One region of the Lysinibacillus sp. AR18-8 genome, then DNA from elsewhere that is predicted to be linked to it. Evidence: riboswitches for the same ligand, from Rfam matches in the RefSeq annotation. Region 1 holds a riboswitch; each other region holds the start of a gene.
The links. Region 1 has a riboswitch for S-adenosylmethionine ahead of BFM98_RS09015 (methionine ABC transporter ATP-binding protein). Riboswitches for the same ligand answer to the same signal wherever they lie in the genome.
Positions count from the first base shown of each region.

Region 1 (6,410 bases):
GGTGCTGAAAAAGCACATCAAAAATTGCTATACACACAAATTTTCTGCCAAGAAGCATTCGCAGAAATCGAAAAAGAAGCAAAAGACACAATTCTTGCTTCAGCGGATGGCGATGCAGCCCGTATGACATTATCTGCACTGCGTAAGCTAACGCGTAATAATCCATACAATTTAATTGCGAAGAAGCGTGAGGCTTCCGTTAAATTAATTGATGCTGAAAAATATATTGTATAATAGTGCAAATTTAACCTAGCTATCTGCAAAAGATAGCTAGGTTTTTTATATGAGATGGATAATCGTAAAAGGAGCGGATAAATTTGCACAACTGGTGGATAAACTTACAAAAAAGAGTGAAGTTCACCATTGAAAACAACTATGATGGTATACTACAGAAAAAGACAGAAGAGGAGCATTGTAATGACGATTCAATTTTTCCATTATCCGAAATGTACAACATGTAAAAAGGCACAGAAGTGGTTAAATGAGCATGAGGTTTCCTATGAAGAGGTACATATCGCAGAGCAACCTCCCACTAAAGAAGAACTAACAGCTATTTGGCAAGCTAGTGGACAGCCTTTGAAGAAATTTTTTAATACCTCAGGCATGAAATATCGTGAGCTTGGCTTAAAGGACAAGTTAGCGGAAATGACGGAGGATGAGCAGCTTGAGCTACTTGCTTCAGATGGCATGTTAATGAAACGTCCCATCGTGACAGATGGAAAAAAAGTTACTTTAGGTTTTAAAGAAGTAGATTTTGAGCAAGCTTGGAAATAACCGTATTAAACCTTGTATTTATAGGAGAAGTATGGCACACTGAAAGTGAATATATTACATATTTATGGAGGGGTTTTTTGCATGAGCACACCTAAAGACTTACGATACTCTGAAGAACATGAATGGGTAAAAGTAGAAGATGGAAAAGTACGTATTGGTATTACTCACTTCGCACAATCTGAATTAGGAGATATCGTATTCGTTGAGCTTCCACAAGTTGGCGACGAAATCAAAACAGATGATCCATTCGGTAGCGTAGAATCAGTAAAAACTGTTTCTGAATTATATGCACCAATCTCAGGTACTGTAGTTGAAGTAAATGCAGATTTAGAAGATAGCCCAGAATTCGTTAATGAATCACCATATGAAAAAGCATGGATGATCGTTGTTGAGCCTGCTGACGCATCAGAAGTTGAGAAACTAATGACAGCAGAGCAATACGAAGAAATGATCGCTGAATAAGACAAGCCATAATCGAAAAACGTCGGAAACTACCGGCGTTTTTTGTTATATAATGACTTATAAGTGGGGATCTCTAAATGGAGGTGGCGTAATGTTCGAGGGAAAATGCTTGATAGTAGAAGGGCGCTCAGATAAGCTACAAATTGAGCCTATTTTGAATGAGAATGTTACAATACTATGTACGAATGGTACAATTGGTGTGCATCAATTAGAAGAACTACTGGATCCCTATGAGGGCTGTGAGCTATTTACTTTTTTTGATGCAGATACTTCTGGTGATAAGCTACGTGCATTAATGGACAGACATTATCCAGAGGCTGAGCATCTGCGCACAATGCCAACATACAAGGAAGTAGAAACGACACCAAGAAAAGTGCTAGCAATGATCTTACTGCGTGCACATTTTTCAATCCATAATGAATATATTTTGTAAGGTTGCGTGAGTAAATGGAAGAATGGTCAATAGAGCAGTGGGAAGCGGCTAAACAGTCGGGAGAGAAAACTGCATTTTATTTATATACACCGATGTGTGGAACGTGTGCAGTGGCATCTAAAATGATGTCCATTATTGAGCAATTACTGCCACAGCTACAAATTGGTAAAGCAAATATCAACTTTTTGGAACACATAGCTTATGAGCATCAAATTGAAAGTGTTCCATGTCTACTCATCAGTGATGGCGGAAAAGTGACAGAAAAGATTTATGCTTTTCAATCCGTACCATTTTTATATGAATTGTTAAAAAAATCAATTGACTGAACTTTACTAGCGTGGTAAAGTATCAAATATATTACTAAAACATTAAATATATCGAACTCTTATGAAGAGTGGCGGAGGGAAGTGCCCTATGAAGCCCGGCAACCATCACAATGTGAAAAGGTGCCAAATCACCCAAAGATTTTTCTTTGAAAGATGAGAGAACGGTTTAACGTATCATACGTGACCCCTTCTACTTGTCTGTGAGTGAAGGGGTTTTCTATATGAGAAAAGGAGTATTCGCTATGATCCAGCTTCAAAATATTACAAAGAAATACAAAACAGCAAATGGCGAATTAACGGCAGTCAAAGACGTCAACCTTACTATTAATAAAGGTGAAATTTTTGGCATTATCGGCTATAGTGGTGCTGGTAAAAGTACCATGATTCGTTTATTAAACGGTTTAGAGAAACCGACAGCAGGAACAGTAACGGTGAACAATCAAGAATTTTCATCGATAAAAGGGCAAAAGCTTAGAGCAGCTAGACAAAAGGTAAGTATGATTTTCCAGCATTTTAATTTACTTTGGTCAAGAACAGTTGCCGAAAATATTGCATTCCCTTTAGAAATCGCAGGCTTCCCAAAGGCTCAACGTGAAGCGCGTGTGAAGGAATTAATTGCCCTTGTAGGCTTAGAAGGGCGCGATAAGGCATATCCATCCCAGCTTTCCGGGGGACAAAAGCAGCGTGTAGGAATTGCACGTGCATTAGCGAATAATCCAGAGGTTTTACTATGTGATGAGGCGACATCCGCACTCGACCCTGAAACAACGGATGCCATTCTTGATTTACTCGTAGATATAAATGAACGCTTAGGCTTAACAATCGTCCTGATTACCCACGAAATGCATGTCATCCGCAAAATTTGTCATCGTGTAGCGGTGATGGAGGCAGGCGAAATTGTGGAACGTGGTGAGGTATTACAAGTCTTCCAAGCCCCACAGGCGGCTATTACTAAGAAGTTTGTATCTCAAATTACAGACACTAAGGAAACACAGGATACGGTAGCACAAATTAAAACAAACTATCCAACTGGACAACTTGTCAAATTGATTTTTGTTGGTGAAAAAACAGAACAGCCTGTCATCTCACATCTTGTGAAACAATTTGATGTAGAAGTAAGTATTGTTCACGGAAATATTTCGCAAACAAAAAATGGTGCATATGGTACATTGATTGTGCAAATTGATGGCTCTCAGACAAACGTCACTGAAGCCCTTCGTTATTTAAATACAGTGGAAGTACAGACGGAGGTGATTGAAAATGCTAACTAATCTCTTTCCGAATGTAGACTGGGAAAATATGTGGCAAGCTACCTATGAAACTTTATACATGACAGCTATATCAACGGTTGTGACATTTATTCTTGGGTTAGTCATTGGTATTGTTCTATTTCTAACTAGCCCCAATCAGTTATGGGCAAATAAAATCGTTAACTTTTTAACAGGATCACTCGTTAATATTTTCCGTTCCATTCCATTTATCGTATTAATTATTTTATTAATTCCATTTACGAAGTTTTTACTAGGTACAATTCGCGGTGCCAATGCGGCGTTACCTGCTTTAATTATCGGTGCAGCACCGTTTTATGCTCGTATGGTATTAATTGCGTTACGTGAAATTGATAAAGGTGTGATTGAAGCAGCCCGTTCAATGGGAGCAAAAACTTCTACGATTATTTGGAAAGTATTGGTTCCGGAATCATTACCAGCTTTGATTTCTGGTATCACTGTAACGGCTGTTGCTCTTGTAGGATATACAGCGATGGCAGGAATTATTGGTGCAGGTGGTCTTGGTAACTTAGCTTTCTTAGACGGCTTCCAGCGAAATCGCCAAGATGTGACATTAATGGCAACTATTTTGATCTTAGTAGTCGTATTTATTATTCAATGGATTGGTGATTTAATTACCGAGAAAATTGATAAACGCTAGCAAGAAAAAGGGGTTATTCCGGTTTTTACCGCTAACATATTTTAAACAAATAAAAGGGAGTGTCATAAATGAAAAAGTTATTAGCAGGATTATTTTTATCAATACTTGTACTAGCATTAGCAGCTTGCGGTACAGATAAAAAAGAAGATGAAAAATCAGCATCTGGCGATCAAACAGATAGCAAAGAAAACGTAATATTAAAAGTAGGTGCTTCTAATACACCACACGCAGTTATTTTAGAAAAAGCAAAACCGATCTTAGCTAAAGAAGGCATAGACCTTAAAATTGAAACGTATACAGATTATGTTCTACCAAACCAAGATTTAGACTCAAAAACACTTGATGCAAACTATTTCCAGCACATTCCTTACTTAGAGCTACAAATTAAAGACAATGGCTATGATTTCGTTAATGCAGGTGGCGTTCATATTGAACCAATCGGTATTTACTCTAAAAAATATAAAACGTTAGAAGACCTGCCTGAAGGCGCAACAATTTTACTTTCTAACTCAGTATCTGACCATGGTCGTATGCTGTCATTGTTAGAGGCTAAAGGCTTAATCAAATTAAAAGAAGGCATTGATAAAACAGCAGCAGAATTAAAGGATATTGAAGAAAATCCTAAAAACTTTAAATTCGATGCAAATACTGCCCCAGAAATGCTTGTACAAATGTACGAAAACGATGAAGGCGATGCAGTACTTATCAATTCTAACTTTGCCATCGATAACGGTTTAAACCCAATTGAAGATGCTATTTCTCTTGAAGATAAAGAATCTCCATATGTTAACATCATCGCTGTACGTGCAGGTGATGAATCAAAACCTGAAATTAAAAAATTATTAGAAGTATTAACATCTAAAGAAATCCAAGACTTCATTTTAGAAGAGTGGAAAGGTGCAGTAGTACCGGTAAAATAAGAATTAAAAATTTTATAAAAGGGTACATAAGTTTAACGACTTATGTACTCTTTTTTATTTGTAGTTAAATTGATGAGAAACTATGTATTTTTTATGACGTCTATTTATTGTTTAGTCACATTTATTACTATAGTAATGTTGTTAATCTACGAAATAAATGATAGAAAGTAATAATAAGAAAAAACTAGATGGAGTGATTCTAATGAATGATATAAAATTCACCCATGACATCATGCAAGAACATGAAGTAGAGCGCTACTTTAAAATATGGCGAGAAAGTGTTATTAGATCACGCCTTACTATAACAGCAGTCTTTTTAAAAACAGCTAATGCTACACAACTGAATGAAAATGTGAATGATCAAGTTACCTCGTTTTTACAATCAAAAATACGCAAGACAGACTTGCTTTTTCAATTATCCGACGGGGATCATTGGGGCATCTTCTTTTTACAAAGTAGTGATGTAGAAGCTAGGGCGTTTTTAAAACGAATATTTGCCATCTTAAAAGCAGAACGGAAGTTCCAACAGATTGCATTAAAGGCCTCTATAACAGAAATAAGAAATAATAACGTTATTTTTGAAGAGCTGTTAAATAAAAATAAACAGATGTTATCAGGGGATGAGCAATTAACATGGAGTATAGCAGAGGTAAAGGATTACTGTGAGCAACCAACTGAATTAGTGAAAGTTAGTATTATTGAGCAAAACGCCATTTTTAGACAAGTATTAGAGTCAACGCTTAAGCAAATAAATATCCCTTATTTTTCTTTAGATGTAAAGGTTTACGAGGATGGCTATAGCTTTTTACAATCGGATGATTATAAATCAGGGCATATGCATCTAATTCTTATGAATGATATTTTACCTCTGAAAAATGGCTTAGAAATATTGCATATCTTACGACATATGCCAAATGAAAAGAAATTTATTATTTATATGATGTCAGAACGCAATTCTGAAGGGGCAGCGCTTAATGCTTATGAGGGCGGTGTTGATGAATATATTGTCAAACCATTTAATTTACGTTTGCTCGAAGCCAAAATTAAAAGAACGTTTGCGAGGTTTTGGCAATGATCAAGCTGACTGTTTCGACGCTTTTGGCAATAATTTCTTTCTTATTAGTTGTGCTCTTTATCTTTTTAATGTATTTACTTGTTCAGCGACAGCGTGAAAGCTATTTTGAAAAAGTTCGTGACCGTTATTTACAAAATTATTCTCAACTTTGGTATGATTACTTATTCAATAACGCATTATTTAGTATCGTATTGGTACCTAGAGGAAGCGCCCAAGTAGAAGCTATTGAAAAAATTTTTTCATCCTATTTAAAGAATATAAGGAATGAACAGGTGGAACTAAAAATTAAACAATTCTCCAATCAATATTTAAAAGCATTCTACGAAAAAGATTTATCCAGTAAACGATGGAGTATTCGAATGAATGCCCTCTATCGAATTGCAGACTTACAAATAGATGAATTGCTAACGAAGTGCCAAGAATTCGAAAAAAATAACATTACAGATGAAGAATATTTCCAGTTAATGAAAATATACTCGCTTTTCCAACCA
Region 1 covers NZ_MDGU01000009.1:221,993-228,402, forward strand. The annotation lists gene BFM98_RS08990 (acyl-CoA dehydrogenase family protein) at 1-234, shown strand, start outside; gene BFM98_RS08995 (arsenate reductase family protein) at 418-774, shown strand; gene gcvH (glycine cleavage system protein GcvH) at 856-1,236, shown strand; gene BFM98_RS09005 (toprim domain-containing protein) at 1,328-1,669, shown strand; gene BFM98_RS09010 (thioredoxin family protein) at 1,684-1,995, shown strand; SAM riboswitch class I at 2,052-2,155, shown strand; gene BFM98_RS09015 (methionine ABC transporter ATP-binding protein) at 2,238-3,266, shown strand; gene BFM98_RS09020 (methionine ABC transporter permease) at 3,256-3,924, shown strand; gene BFM98_RS09025 (MetQ/NlpA family ABC transporter substrate-binding protein) at 3,993-4,844, shown strand; gene BFM98_RS09030 (response regulator) at 5,047-5,919, shown strand; gene BFM98_RS09035 (HEAT repeat domain-containing protein) at 5,916-6,410, shown strand, end outside.

Region 2 (6,410 bases), on a different contig from region 1:
GAGCAAGTAGGAAACCGTGTTTATGGGAATTTTGAAAAATATGCTGATAAATTAGTGTTGCGCCCTCAAGAAATTTCAAATCAGCCTGAAATTATTCGTCGACTCGGATTAATTTCAGTGAATACGGCATTGGAATTAGATATTTACGGCAATGTGAATTCCACACATGTTTCTGGTACAAAGATGATGAATGGTATCGGAGGGTCTGGTGACTTTGCTCGTAATGCACGTTTAGGAATTTTTGTAACAAAGTCTTATGCTAAGGGTGGAGATATTTCGAGTATTGTCCCAATGGTCTCACATGTGGATCATACGGAGCATGATGTTGATGTCATTGTAACTGAACAGGGCGTAGCAGATTTACGAGGACTTGCTCCAAAAGAACGAGTGGGACTTATCATTGATAATTGTGCACATCCTGATTATAGGGAGCAGCTGTGGCAGTACTTTAATGATGCCAATGAGGCAACGGGTGGACATCACACACCACATGACCTAGAAAAAGCACTATCATGGCACGTTAACTATGCGAAAAACGGTACGATGAAGGACCCTGCTTTTACGAAACAATAGTCTTATCTTAAAAGCCTTGAAGGACAGATAGTCTGTTTCTTCAAGGCTTTTACGTTTTAATTTAATGAAAGTTCTATAATAATCCAATCCATTTCCAATAAGTTGCAGAGAACAAAAGTACGAGAAGGAAACCGATAATGGTTAAGGGAATTCCAGATTTCAAGAAATCCTTTGTTGTAAAGGAGCCTGTACCATAGGCAAGCATGTTTTGTGGTGCACTAATTGGTAACAGGAAGCCAAAGCTTATGACGAATTGTTGCACAATAACAAAACCAACTTGATCAACATTAGCCGTTAATGTGGAGGCTAAAACGATAAACACAGGTATAAGTGCTGAGGCTAAGCTAGTTGCGCTTGCAAAACCTAAATGAATCAAAATGTTAAATAAAGTTACGAGTGCGATGGTTGCTAGTAAAGGCATAGTATCTAGCCCAAGTGAACCAAAAACTTTATCTGATAACCATGCAGCACCTTGCGTATTTAGTAAAATGGTTCCTAACATAATGCCTACCGCAAAGACGATAATTGTCCCCCATGGAATATGAGGCTCAACTTCCTTCCATGAATACACACCGATTTTAGGCATTAATAGAATCGCGATAGCAATAATTGTGACTGTTGTCGTATCAAATGGATGTAGCTTCCCTTCAGTTGCCCAGAAAAATAGTAAAACTACGGATGTAATGATTAAACGAATTTCAGGAGCCTTTAATGGGCCAAGCTCTGCAAGCTGTTTTTTGATGACCTCTTTACCACCTTCGATATTGCTAGTCTCAGGTTTAATTAAAGCAATCATAATGAAAAATAAAAAGATCGACATAATAATTGAGAAGGGGGCTGCATAAAGTAGCCAAGCACCCCATGAAATATCCACATTAAATTGCTCTTGGATAAAGTTTAAAGCCACCATATTTTGAGCTGCTGCAGTTTTAATACCAATATTCCAAATGGAAACGGCTTGTACCGAAGTAATAACTAATAAGGCAGCAAGCCGACTATCACGTGGTAAACCAAATGCTGCCACCATTCCAAGCAATATCGGTACTACCGCGCCAGCTCGTGCTGTAGCAGAAGGTACAAAAAATGCGAGGACGATAGACACTAAAATAGCGCCAAATACGATAGCTTTTGTTTTCGTTCCTACCAGTGAAAGAATCCAAAGTGCAAGTCGTTTATGTAGATTAGTAATTTGCATTGCTGCCGCTAGAAAAAGAGCTGCTGCTACTAAAGCAACGGCAGAATTACTAAAGCCACTTAAAGATAATTTTAATGCGCTAGCTGTTCCTAGCTCTGTAGTTGGATTATCCATTGACGGAGCGAGTCCTAGTAAAACAGTTACTAGTGCAATGATCATGGCCGAGCTCACAGGATATGAAACGGCCTCTGTAACCCAAAGGATGACTGCAAAAGCTAAAATGGCTAAAGCTCGTTGCCCAGCTATAGGTAAATCACCATTGTTAGGTAAAAAGGTAATAATGATTAGTAACGCGAATGCCAAGCCAATCCATAGTGGCTTTAAATTAAGTTTTGTAGCTGCTTGCTTTGGTGAAGACATATTTTCTCATCCTTTCTACGATAAAAATGACGATTATTATCCATAACATCGGCCTGTATAATGTTTTATTGAGATAAGAATATGTCTATTTTATTGTAGAAAAAAATCTATGTGAAAATGTTGTTTTTTACAGCAATATGAGTAGATAAAGAGAAAAAATACGGTCACAAAAAATACAAAAATATCCATTAAATATTATTTCTTTTTCTTAAAGGCAGAAGTTACTTTAGGCTCTGTTCCATTGACTAATCGTTTAATATTTTCGAGGTGCAGGATGATGGCTATGCCAAAAAGAAGAAGAGCTATAATGGTTGGGCCAATGCCAGGAATCCATAAATAAGTTACTGTACAAAACACGAGATAAAATTCTAGAACACCTACAATTAAATAATTTGTTGCAAAGGATAAAATAACAAATAAAATAAGTGCAAATAAACCAATCTTCCAATCAACAGCAAGTAAAATACCAATGATGGAGGCCGTTCCTTTCCCGCCGTTGAAGCCCATGTAGAAGGGGAAATTATGACCTAAAATAACCCCAGCAGCCATAATATAAGTAAGCAGCCAAATTTGTTCTTCTGTTAAATGAATGGCGTCCCCTAGATAAAAATGCGCACCTATAATAGCGACAACGCCTTTGCCTATATCGATGAGGGCTACTAAAACGCCATACTTCCAGCCAAGGGAAAGAGTAGCATTAGAGGCACCAGCATTACCGTGGCCAGCCTTTTTTAAATCAACCCCCGATAAAAATTGAGCCACTTTAGAGCCGTGAATACAGCCTATTAAATAGCCAATCATAAGAAAAATGATCACGGCCTTTACCATAAAAATACTCCTCTCAAAATTTTTTCTAAAATAGTGTATGCGTTCATATTACGTATAAGAGCAGACAGAAGTTTCGGAAAAAATAAAATTTACTTGTTGACAGAAAAAAACTCTATGTTTATACTGTGTAACAACGATGGAAATTGAATCTCATACTCTTATCAAGAGCGGCGGAGGGATAGGCCCTATGATGCCCGGCAACCAGTAAGCAATGAGCTTACTAAGGTGCTAATTCCTACAGATTCTTACTTGGATCTGGCAGATAAGGGGAGGAAAACTTGCAACCGCAACCCTCTTCTTAGCTGAAGAGGGTTTTTGTTTTCTACAGAAAAATCCTCCTCATCTCCGGTACCATCGTAAAAAAATAACCATTTGGAGGTACACAATGACAAATTTTAAACCAGAAACATTGCTGTTGCATGGTGGTCAAGAGCCAGACCCAGTGACGGGTTCTCGCACAGTTCCAGTCTATCGCTCAACTGCTTTCGTATTTAAAGACACTGCTCATGCGCAACGTCTTTTTGCCTTAGAGGAAGCAGGGAACATTTACACACGAATTACCAACCCAACAGTTGATGTGTTTGAAAAACGTGTGGCTTTATTGGAAGGTGGAACAGCAGCAGTAGCACTTTCATCTGGTGCAGCAGCTATCGCATTTTCCATTTTAAATCTAGCTGGAGCTGGTGATGAGATAGTAGCAGCTAGTTCTTTATATGGTGGTACGTATAATTTATTTGCTAACACATTGCCAAACTATGGTATTAAAACAATTTTTGTAGATGAAACAAACCCAGAGAATTTCAAAGCAGCGATTACTGATAAAACAAAAGCTGTCTTTGCAGAGGTTTATGGTAATCCAAGTTTAAAGGTTTTAGATATTGAGGCAGTAGCTAAAATTGCACATGATAATGGTCTACCATTAATTATTGACAGCACGTTCGCTTCTCCTTACGGTTCTACACTTATTGAATACGGCGCAGATGTTGTAGTTCATTCAGCAACTAAATGGATAGGAGGTCATGGTACAACTTTAGGGGGCGTTGTTGTAGACGCTGGTAAGTTTGATTGGACTAGCGGTCGATTCCCTGGTTTTACTGAACCAGATGCCTCTTACCATGGTCTACGTTATGGAATTGATACAGCTTCTGCTGCCTTTGCTACAAAGCTACGTGTACAATTATTACGTGATTTTGGTCCAACATTAAGTGCTGATGCTGCTTTTAATTTATTGCAAGGGTTAGAAACGCTTCATCTGCGTATCCCTAAACACAATGAAAATGCATTGGCAGTGGCTGAGTATTTACAAAACCACCCATCTGTGGAGTATGTAAATTATAATGGCCTAGAAGATTTTCCGACACATGAGTTAGCAAAAAAATATTTAAGAAATGGCTTCGGTTCAGTGCTTACATTTGGCATAAAGGGTGGACGAGAAGCTGGGCGAAAGCTTATTGATAGCGTGAAATTATTTTCACATGTAGCAAATGTAGGTGATGCAAAGTCATTAATTATTCATCCAGCTTCCACTACTCATCAGCAACTATCAGCAGACGAATTAGTTCAAGCTGGTGTAACCGAGTCGCTCATTCGCTTATCCATCGGTTTAGAGGCAGTAGAGGATATTATTGCTGATTTAGATCAAGCCATTACACAGGCTACAACAACTGAACAAACAGTAGAAGCTTAAAGTTTAAAGAAAATGGTAAGATGTTGTGACGTTAACGTATTTTCTCATTCGATTAGCCTCATTTGGTAATGCGTTAAACGTTGCTACATCAATCTATTACTGCACCCGTTAATTATCAGAACCTTATAAAAAATAATACCAAGTAATTTTATATGTATTATTGACTTTATTAAATCCATGTTATATACTAGGAAATAAGTTAACAGTACGAAAATTTTTTTAAAAAAGGTAAATGTTTTCATAAGTGCTCCCCCACTTTTGAATATATAGAAGAGTAGTTGCCTAGCCAGTGATTACTCTTCCCAAAAACTGATGATAAAGGAGTGTTTAAAATGGGTAACATCTATAGTGCGCAAAACATTGTATCCTATCTAATATATGAGCTAAATGAAGGGCATGTATTTGTCAACAATAAATCCATTCAACACCTTCTTACATCAGTCGAAAGAAAATGGCAGGAAGTATTTGGTCATACAGCATTTCAAGAACATGTTTTTACTGAAAAGGACTTTACTGTAAAGGAAGTATTTGAGGCATATGAACAGTACGGTGTGAGCCATATCTCACTTCCTGCAACAGAGTTTTACTTGAAGTATGGTACATTTCAATTAGTGGAACGTACGTATGCAATACCAAATTTTACAGAAGAAGAGATTAGTCTTGTTCAACAAGCTTTAGCACAATATCGTTATCAATTGCTTTCAAAAGCAAGTTAAAACCCCCTCATATTTTTAAGCTCATTCTCTGCTGCTACAGGGAATGAGTTTTTTCTTTAAAGGGATTGTTATGAGTGTCTGAGCATACATATATATAATAGAAGAAAGACATTCATATATTGAAATGTAATAGTCAATATTTGTTCAAATCTTATAGATTGATTAATAAAACGTATAATAAAGGGAATGAAACCGATTTCTTTTGCACATCTAGAGAAAACAAATGTCCTTCCTAGAAAGATTTTTCTTGTGCAAAGCGTGTATTTGCGTTACAATTTTCTTTAAGTTAAATTTTGAATTATTTGAATTTGTGTGTGTCCTAACACATATAGAAATAGCGAAACTCATACAAAGAGAGTTGTTGGCTAAAGACTGCGGTGGGTGTCAAATTGTCATGACACAACCCCATGGAAAATTAGCTTTAATGAAACTGCGGAATGTAAGTTGGAGGGAATAACAAGAATGGCAACTATAAAGGCAGCGATTTTAGGATTTGGAACGGTAGGTCAGGGGATTTACCATATTTTAAATGAAAAACGAGAAGAGCTAAAAAATAAATTAGGTATTGAATTAGAGGTAGCGAAGATTTTAGTGACAGATGCTAGTCGTGAACGTGTCCCAGGCACAGCACATTTAATGACAACAAGTATGGATGAAGTCTTAGCAGAGCCAGGTATGCAGGTAGTGTTTGAAGCAATTGTGAACGAAGAACCTGCATACAGTTATTTAAAGCGAGCGGTGGAACATAAATGTCATGTTATTACTGCCAATAAAGTGATGTTTGCCAAACGAGGCTTGGAGTTGCAGGATCTTGCAAAAGCTAATGGCGTTTTTGTAGGCTATGAGGCTACTACCGCTGGTGGCGTACCTGTTATAAAAACAATGAAAAATATCTTACTTGTAAATGATGTAAGTCGTATACAAGGTGTCTTAAATGGCACATGTAATTATATTTTAACAAAAATGCGTGCACAGGGCTGGTCGTTCGAAACAGCTTTAAAAGAGGCACAAGGCTTAGGTTATGCCGAAGCAGATCCATATAATGATATAT
Region 2 covers NZ_MDGU01000052.1:121,445-127,854, forward strand. The annotation lists gene BFM98_RS22350 (succinyl-CoA:acetate CoA-transferase ScpC) at 1-573, shown strand, start outside; gene BFM98_RS22355 (DASS family sodium-coupled anion symporter) at 647-2,128, opposite strand; gene BFM98_RS22360 (glycerol-3-phosphate acyltransferase) at 2,324-2,956, opposite strand; SAM riboswitch class I at 3,112-3,225, shown strand; gene BFM98_RS22365 (O-acetylhomoserine aminocarboxypropyltransferase/cysteine synthase family protein) at 3,342-4,643, shown strand; gene BFM98_RS22370 (hypothetical protein) at 4,976-5,359, shown strand; gene BFM98_RS22375 (homoserine dehydrogenase) at 5,822-6,410, shown strand, end outside.
Region 2: linked by a shared signal. The riboswitch ahead of BFM98_RS22365 (O-acetylhomoserine aminocarboxypropyltransferase/cysteine synthase family protein) and the one ahead of BFM98_RS09015 (methionine ABC transporter ATP-binding protein) in region 1 are both predicted to bind S-adenosylmethionine.

Region 3 (6,410 bases), on a different contig from region 1:
AGTGGCTTACCTGAGAAAGAGACCCCTTCATTTAATTGCTTAATTAATTGAATTAGCTCCATGGAAGATACATCATAAACACTTGTCGCACCTGGGAAATCTCCTACTTTCGTTGGATCACCCGTAACGGCCAACACATCATGAATACCTAAAGCATTTAACCCCATTAAATGAGATTGTAGACCAATTAAATTACGGTCTCGACATGTAATATGAGTTAGTGGGCGTACACCATGTGAGCTCTTCAACAATGCGCCCATTGCAATATTGCTAATACGTGGAGAGGCCAATGAATTGTCTGCCATCATAACTACATCTGCACCTGCATCATATAATTGCTTTGCTCCTTCAAGGAACCCATCAATCTCTAAATGTCTAGGCGTATCCAACTCTACTATGACAGAACGTTCACGTTTAACTTTTTCATGAAGAGGCTCATACTTTGTTGGCTCCGCTTCCCGAACAATCTCAATCTTTTTAGGCTTCGCAAGCTTCTCCTGAACCGGTGATAACTCTTCTAAATACTTCTTTGCTGCTGCAATATGTTTGGGTGTTGTACCACAGCAGCCCCCTATTAAACGTACACCTTGATCACGCAATTCAACAGCCGCTCGACCAAAATAATCAGCTTCTGATTCATAAACGACACGCCCATCCTCTAAGTCCAGTAGTGATGCATTTGGATAGGCCGACATAAATGCCTTATTAGGAAGTTCTACACCTTCAAATGCCTGAATTGTATGGTGTGGACCTAGTCGACAATTGACACCAACAATATCAGCACCTAGGGCTTCAAGCTCATGGAGAGCATTATTTAAAGACATCCCATTTTGTAGAACACCGGGCTCATGCATAGAAACTTGTGCAATAATCGGCAATTTTGTTTTTTCTCGTAGCATCTTTAAGGTTGCTGTTAATTCTTCAAAATCATAATAAGTTTCAAGTAAAAGGCCATCTGGATTCCCTGCAAGTAAGACGCTTGCTTGTTCTTCAATAGTCGCTAATATTTCATCCAAGGTTGCATCACTTTTACGAATTCCCCGAATACCACCAATTGTTCCTAAAACAAATTGACCGCCATCAGCCGCTGCTCGTTTTGCGATGGTGACAGCAGCTTCATTAAATTGTTGGACACGTGATTCCAATCCATAGCGAGCTAATTTAATGGCATTTGCACCGTACGTATTCGTTTGAATGATGTCAGCACCAGCTGCAATATATTCTCTATGAATCTTTTCAATTAACTCGGGTCTCTGAACATTCATTTCCTCATGGCAATACTCCAATCCATAGCCATATAGCACTGTGCCTATTGCACCGTCTGCCGTCAATACATGCGTTTTTAACCTTTCAAGCAATCCCATAAAATTAGCCTCTCTTCCTATGTCTCTATATAATAAAAAGCCTTCTTTCATAAAAAAAGAAGGCTTTAACGATTCATCATTGTTGTTCCTTCTCATCTTCGACTCAACGGTCTTCTGGATTTAGCACCTGACAATAAAGTTGGTTGCTGAAGCTTCAATGGGCCAGTCCCTCTGCTTCTCTTGATAAGAATTAAGTATGAATTTTTTAAATAATTAAAAGAATCATATCGTTTACTGACGAATGAGTCAAGACTATTTCACATAACAAAGTTTTTTTCCACTTAAAACCCTAGAAATTGGCAAGTTCCTTTGCAAGCTCTTCACCAATTTTTTTCCCGTTTTGAATGCAAGCACCAATACCTACGCCAAAATACGAGCACCCTGCAATCGATAAATTAGGATATTTCTCATGTAATTCTTGTAGTAATCCTTGTAATGCTTCACGATGCGCTAGATCATATTTAGGCATTTGATCAATCCATTTTGTTACATTCACAACGGTTGGCTGCTCCTCTATTCCTAGGCTCTTTCTCACATCTTCTAAAGCAACTGCTGCTAATTCTTCATCCGTCATGGCGCGTAGTTGCTCATAGGCTGGATTGATGCTCTTATAAAAGAGTCGCACAAGTAATTTATTTTCTTTCGATGTATGCTTCCATTTACGACTAGTCCAAGTTGCTGCATTACAAGTTACGTCTGAATTATGGGAAACAATATAGCCCGTTCCATCTACTGGCAATTTAGCGTCTGGCACATCAAAACCCAAATAGATAGTAATCGCTGACGCTGTCGTAAATTGGTCAAAATAGCGGTTTAAAGATTCATCCTGTAGCAGATTTTGTACAGTATCGTTCGGTAATGCTAAAACGACATAATCTGACTCAATAATTTCACCATTAGCTAAGTAAATTGTGTAGTTCTTATCTTGTTTTTGAACATTTAGTGTAGTAACACCCTTGATAATTTCTACATCGGATAAGGTTTGTTCAAGTCGATCAATTAAAGAAGATAAACCATTTTTAAAGGATATAAATTTTTTGTTCGCTGCTTTAACAAATTGCTCACGATTCGCATCAAAGCCTTTAATAATACTTCCAAAATCATTCTTATAATCAATTAAATACGGTAAAGTAGAGCCAATAGAAAGCTGATGTAAATCTCCCGAATAAACACCTGCAAGGACTGGTGCAATTTGGTTTTTCACCAGTTCCTCTCCTAAATAGTAAGTTAAAAATTCACCGATAGAACTTTCCTTTGTGAAGCCATTGTTTGGCAATGTTAAATCCTTCAACGCTTCTTTTTTTCCCTGCTCTGAAATAAGTGTACTTTCCTCTAAGGATGCTACACTCATCGGTATTCCGAAAGTTGAATCTGCCGGAATAGCATGTAACTCATTATTCGTATAAATATAAGAAATACCTGTTTCGTTGTAAACTAATTCCGCCTCAAAATCAAGCTCCTGAACGAGTTCCATAACGCCTTGATGACGGGCTACAATAGAATCAGCACCCGTTTCCATGATGAAACCTTGTTCATGTGCTGAATATAATTTGCCTCCTAAATATGTATTTTTTTCTATAAGCACTAGACGAACATCTAAATTATGTTCCTTCACTTGACGTTGCAAATAATGCATTGTACATAGTCCTGTAATACCGCCGCCTAAAACAACAACTGTTTTCATCATAACCGCCCCTATTATTCATTCTTTCTACAGTATAATCCTTTTTCATTGAAAATTACGTTAAACCCTTTACAAATTTAGCAAAAATAGAGCTATTTCATCAGTGAAATAGCTCTTACTTTCTGAATCTCTATAAAATTGATCCTCTATAGCGATAACTTCACAACAAACATTTAAATAGGTACTATAGTGTTTATTACGTCTAAAAATATGAAAAATAGAATGTAAATGTTAGTAGTCTATCCTTTTAAATTTTGCGCAAAGCTCGCTAATTTTTCAGCTGAATTTGTTACCTCAGTAAATGAAGTGCCTAATTCACTTAATATGCCTACAATTGCTTGTATTTTTGTTGCCATACACTCATTTTGATCTTTTGCTTCTGTCATGGCTCCCAATATACTCGTAAATTGGCCTTCAGTTTGTAACATATTTTCTTCACCTGCTGCAACTTCATCTTGAATGTTGGTCAAAGAATACTCTAATTTCTCTGTTCGTTCACCTGTCTTTTTCAATAACAAAGCCACTGCTGTAACAGATTCTTTTGTCTGAATTGATAATTTACGTACTTCATCGGCCACTACGCTAAAGCCCTTTCCCGCTTCCCCAGCACGTGCTGCTTCAATTGCAGCATTTAAAGCCAATAGATTCGTTTGATTCGCAATATTGGTCACAACACTCATAATTGTTTCCATTTCCTTAGACATACCTGATAATTGTTCAATATTTTCTTCTATATCATGAAGAGAATGACTAATATTGAGCATATTTTGTGATTGATTTTTTAAACGCTCGCGACCCTCAAGTGCTTGGTTTTCAGCCAGTGTAGACACATCGAGTGATTTTTTTGCCAAATGTTTAATTTCGTCAGATTGCTTACTTAAGCAGCAAAAAGAATTATTGGTTTCCTGCGAGATAGCTGCAAGTGCTTCCGAAGAATCTACAATCTGTCGTTCAATCGCTTCTTTTTCATGAACCATTTTTTCTTTCAGTTGTTCCACAGTGTTTTCAAAAGCTTCTAAAACGAGTTGTTGCTCAAAATTACAAATTTTCGATATAGCTCTGATCGTATTAAATTGATCTTGTGGAAATTCTATATTTTTTTCGACTAAATCAATAAATGATATCGATAAATCTTGGAATGCGCAGATATACCACTGTGTTCTAAGCCCAATGTGGACATGCACCTTTGCAATTTTTACACGCCTTTGGTAATACATCTCATCGATGGTTCCGTTAAACATTTCAATAATATGTTGCCGTAATGTTACTTTAAGCTTTTCTACAGAACTATGATGACTGATAATATCTACCAAATGATGCTCTGTTCCAATCATGTTGTAAAAACGGTTTACGATGTGATCTACATTATCCATAACTATTGGCTGGAAAGCTTTTAAATATTGTAAGTCGTTCTTCGTTAAGTTCAGCATTTCAATTTGCTTCGCCATCGATTGACGAGAGGACAAATCCATTTTCACTGTGTATTGCTGTAAATCCAATACCTTCGTCTTTCTTTGTTTTTGAAAAATCACACATCTTCCCTCTTTCATTCCGTTTACTTTCATCAGGCTGAGAAACATCAAATCCCTTTTAACATATTGATGGATACACGAAAAAATACCGATAAAATCTGATTAGTCAGATTTAATGGTTACATTCGATAGTGCAATTCCGTATGACAAACTTCCTCCAAAAGTATGTGGGGTACCCATTTGCTCAATTTATCCTAAGGTCATTTGCTCTCAGCAAACAGATATAGTCCCTACATGACTAACAGTAAATTATTTACGTATGCTTCTTTTCAAAATCACTCATTTACATTAATCATTTTATAAATGACTGTCAATCTTATTAATACCATTATTTTACACAAAATGTATAAAAAGTCCTTGTTGTTAAATAAAGCGTAATAAACTATAAAAAAGCTACCACAATATTATTGGGTAGCTTTTTTAACTATTTTTTTGTTTATTATGCTTACTTGCTTTATATTTATTCTACTTTTTTATCGATCATCTTCAAATTTCACTATACTAATATTTTTTATCCTCAATCATGATCTATCTAAATACTCGTAAACAGCAGTCTATTTTAGACCCAAATACCCTCATACCGTAGCAACATAAATAATTCTAAAAACCTATGTTTGTTTAACACTAAATTTACAATCCTTTAAGTTCCTGTAATATTTTAGCCGCTTCTTCGGATCCTGCATCTGCCGCGAGTCCATACCATTTAATAGCTTCTTTCAGATTTCTATCTAACCCTGTATCTTTATTAAAAATATGCCCCAACTGTAGCTTGGCTTCCACATCTCCTTGAAGTGCAGCCTGCTTAAACCAATGAATACCTTTTTCGAGATTGCGTATTCCTGCCAGACCATTACTCCATATATAACCTAAATCATAAAAGGCGTCTACATGATATTGCTCCGCAGCTCTTTCATACCAAAACAGACCACGATTGACATCTTTCGCTTGGCCTAAGCGCCCCTCTAAATAAATTCCACCAAGTCGATATTGTGCTTCCACATACCCTGCCTCAGCTGATTTTTTATAGGCGTTAAAAGCTTCTTTCTCATCTACCTCAACGCCTAACCCCTGCTCATAAATTATTCCTAACGTAAACATTGCCTCTGCCACATTCTTTTGTGCAGCATAATCAAACCATTTTTTTGCTAATGTATAATTCGTTGCTACGCCCTCGCCATTAAAGTACATATCTGCTAAATTATTGGCAGCATCCGCATGTCCCTGCAAAGCTGCTTTTTCATAGTATGAAAAGGCAAGGGAATAATTTTCCTCCATACCTATGCCCCCAAAGCAAAAATTCCCAAGCATATATTGAGCATCTGCATTTCCCTGGGCAGCGGCTAGCTCAAACCATTTCAATGATTTTTCAGGTTGAAAATGTTTACCCTCTCTAGAATTATAGTATTCACCCAGTTGATATTGGGCATCCCCATCCTGCTCTTCAACCGCTTCTTTATACAAATCAATAATGAGCTCATGATCTAAGTCCTCTTCATCTAGAGCAGCAACTTGTTCATCTTGATGGCGAAAATACCACTCTACAATATCAAGCACATCATCTACTACTTCTATACTGTTTTTTAACTTTTCTAGCGAAGAAATTTGCCAAATGAGTATATAGATAGGCTGTGGAATGGCATCGCGCAAGACATCATCATATTCTGCCAACAGCGTTAATACATTCTCCTGTATCGATTGAGATTGCACTGTATGGACAATCTGTAAATGACGTTGTTGCTGTTCTTTTAATAACCCTCGTACTACTTGATACAGTATTTTCTGCAAGGCTGTTAGGTTAACTTCAGCGAATGTAAGTAATTTTATATTTTG
Region 3 covers NZ_MDGU01000027.1:29,192-35,601, forward strand. The annotation lists gene BFM98_RS18420 (bifunctional homocysteine S-methyltransferase/methylenetetrahydrofolate reductase) at 1-1,364, opposite strand, end outside; SAM riboswitch class I at 1,454-1,554, opposite strand; gene BFM98_RS18425 (protoporphyrinogen oxidase) at 1,654-3,048, opposite strand; gene BFM98_RS18430 (globin-coupled sensor protein) at 3,288-4,580, opposite strand; gene BFM98_RS18435 (tetratricopeptide repeat protein) at 5,211-6,410, opposite strand, start outside.
Region 3: linked by a shared signal. The riboswitch ahead of BFM98_RS18420 (bifunctional homocysteine S-methyltransferase/methylenetetrahydrofolate reductase) and the one ahead of BFM98_RS09015 (methionine ABC transporter ATP-binding protein) in region 1 are both predicted to bind S-adenosylmethionine.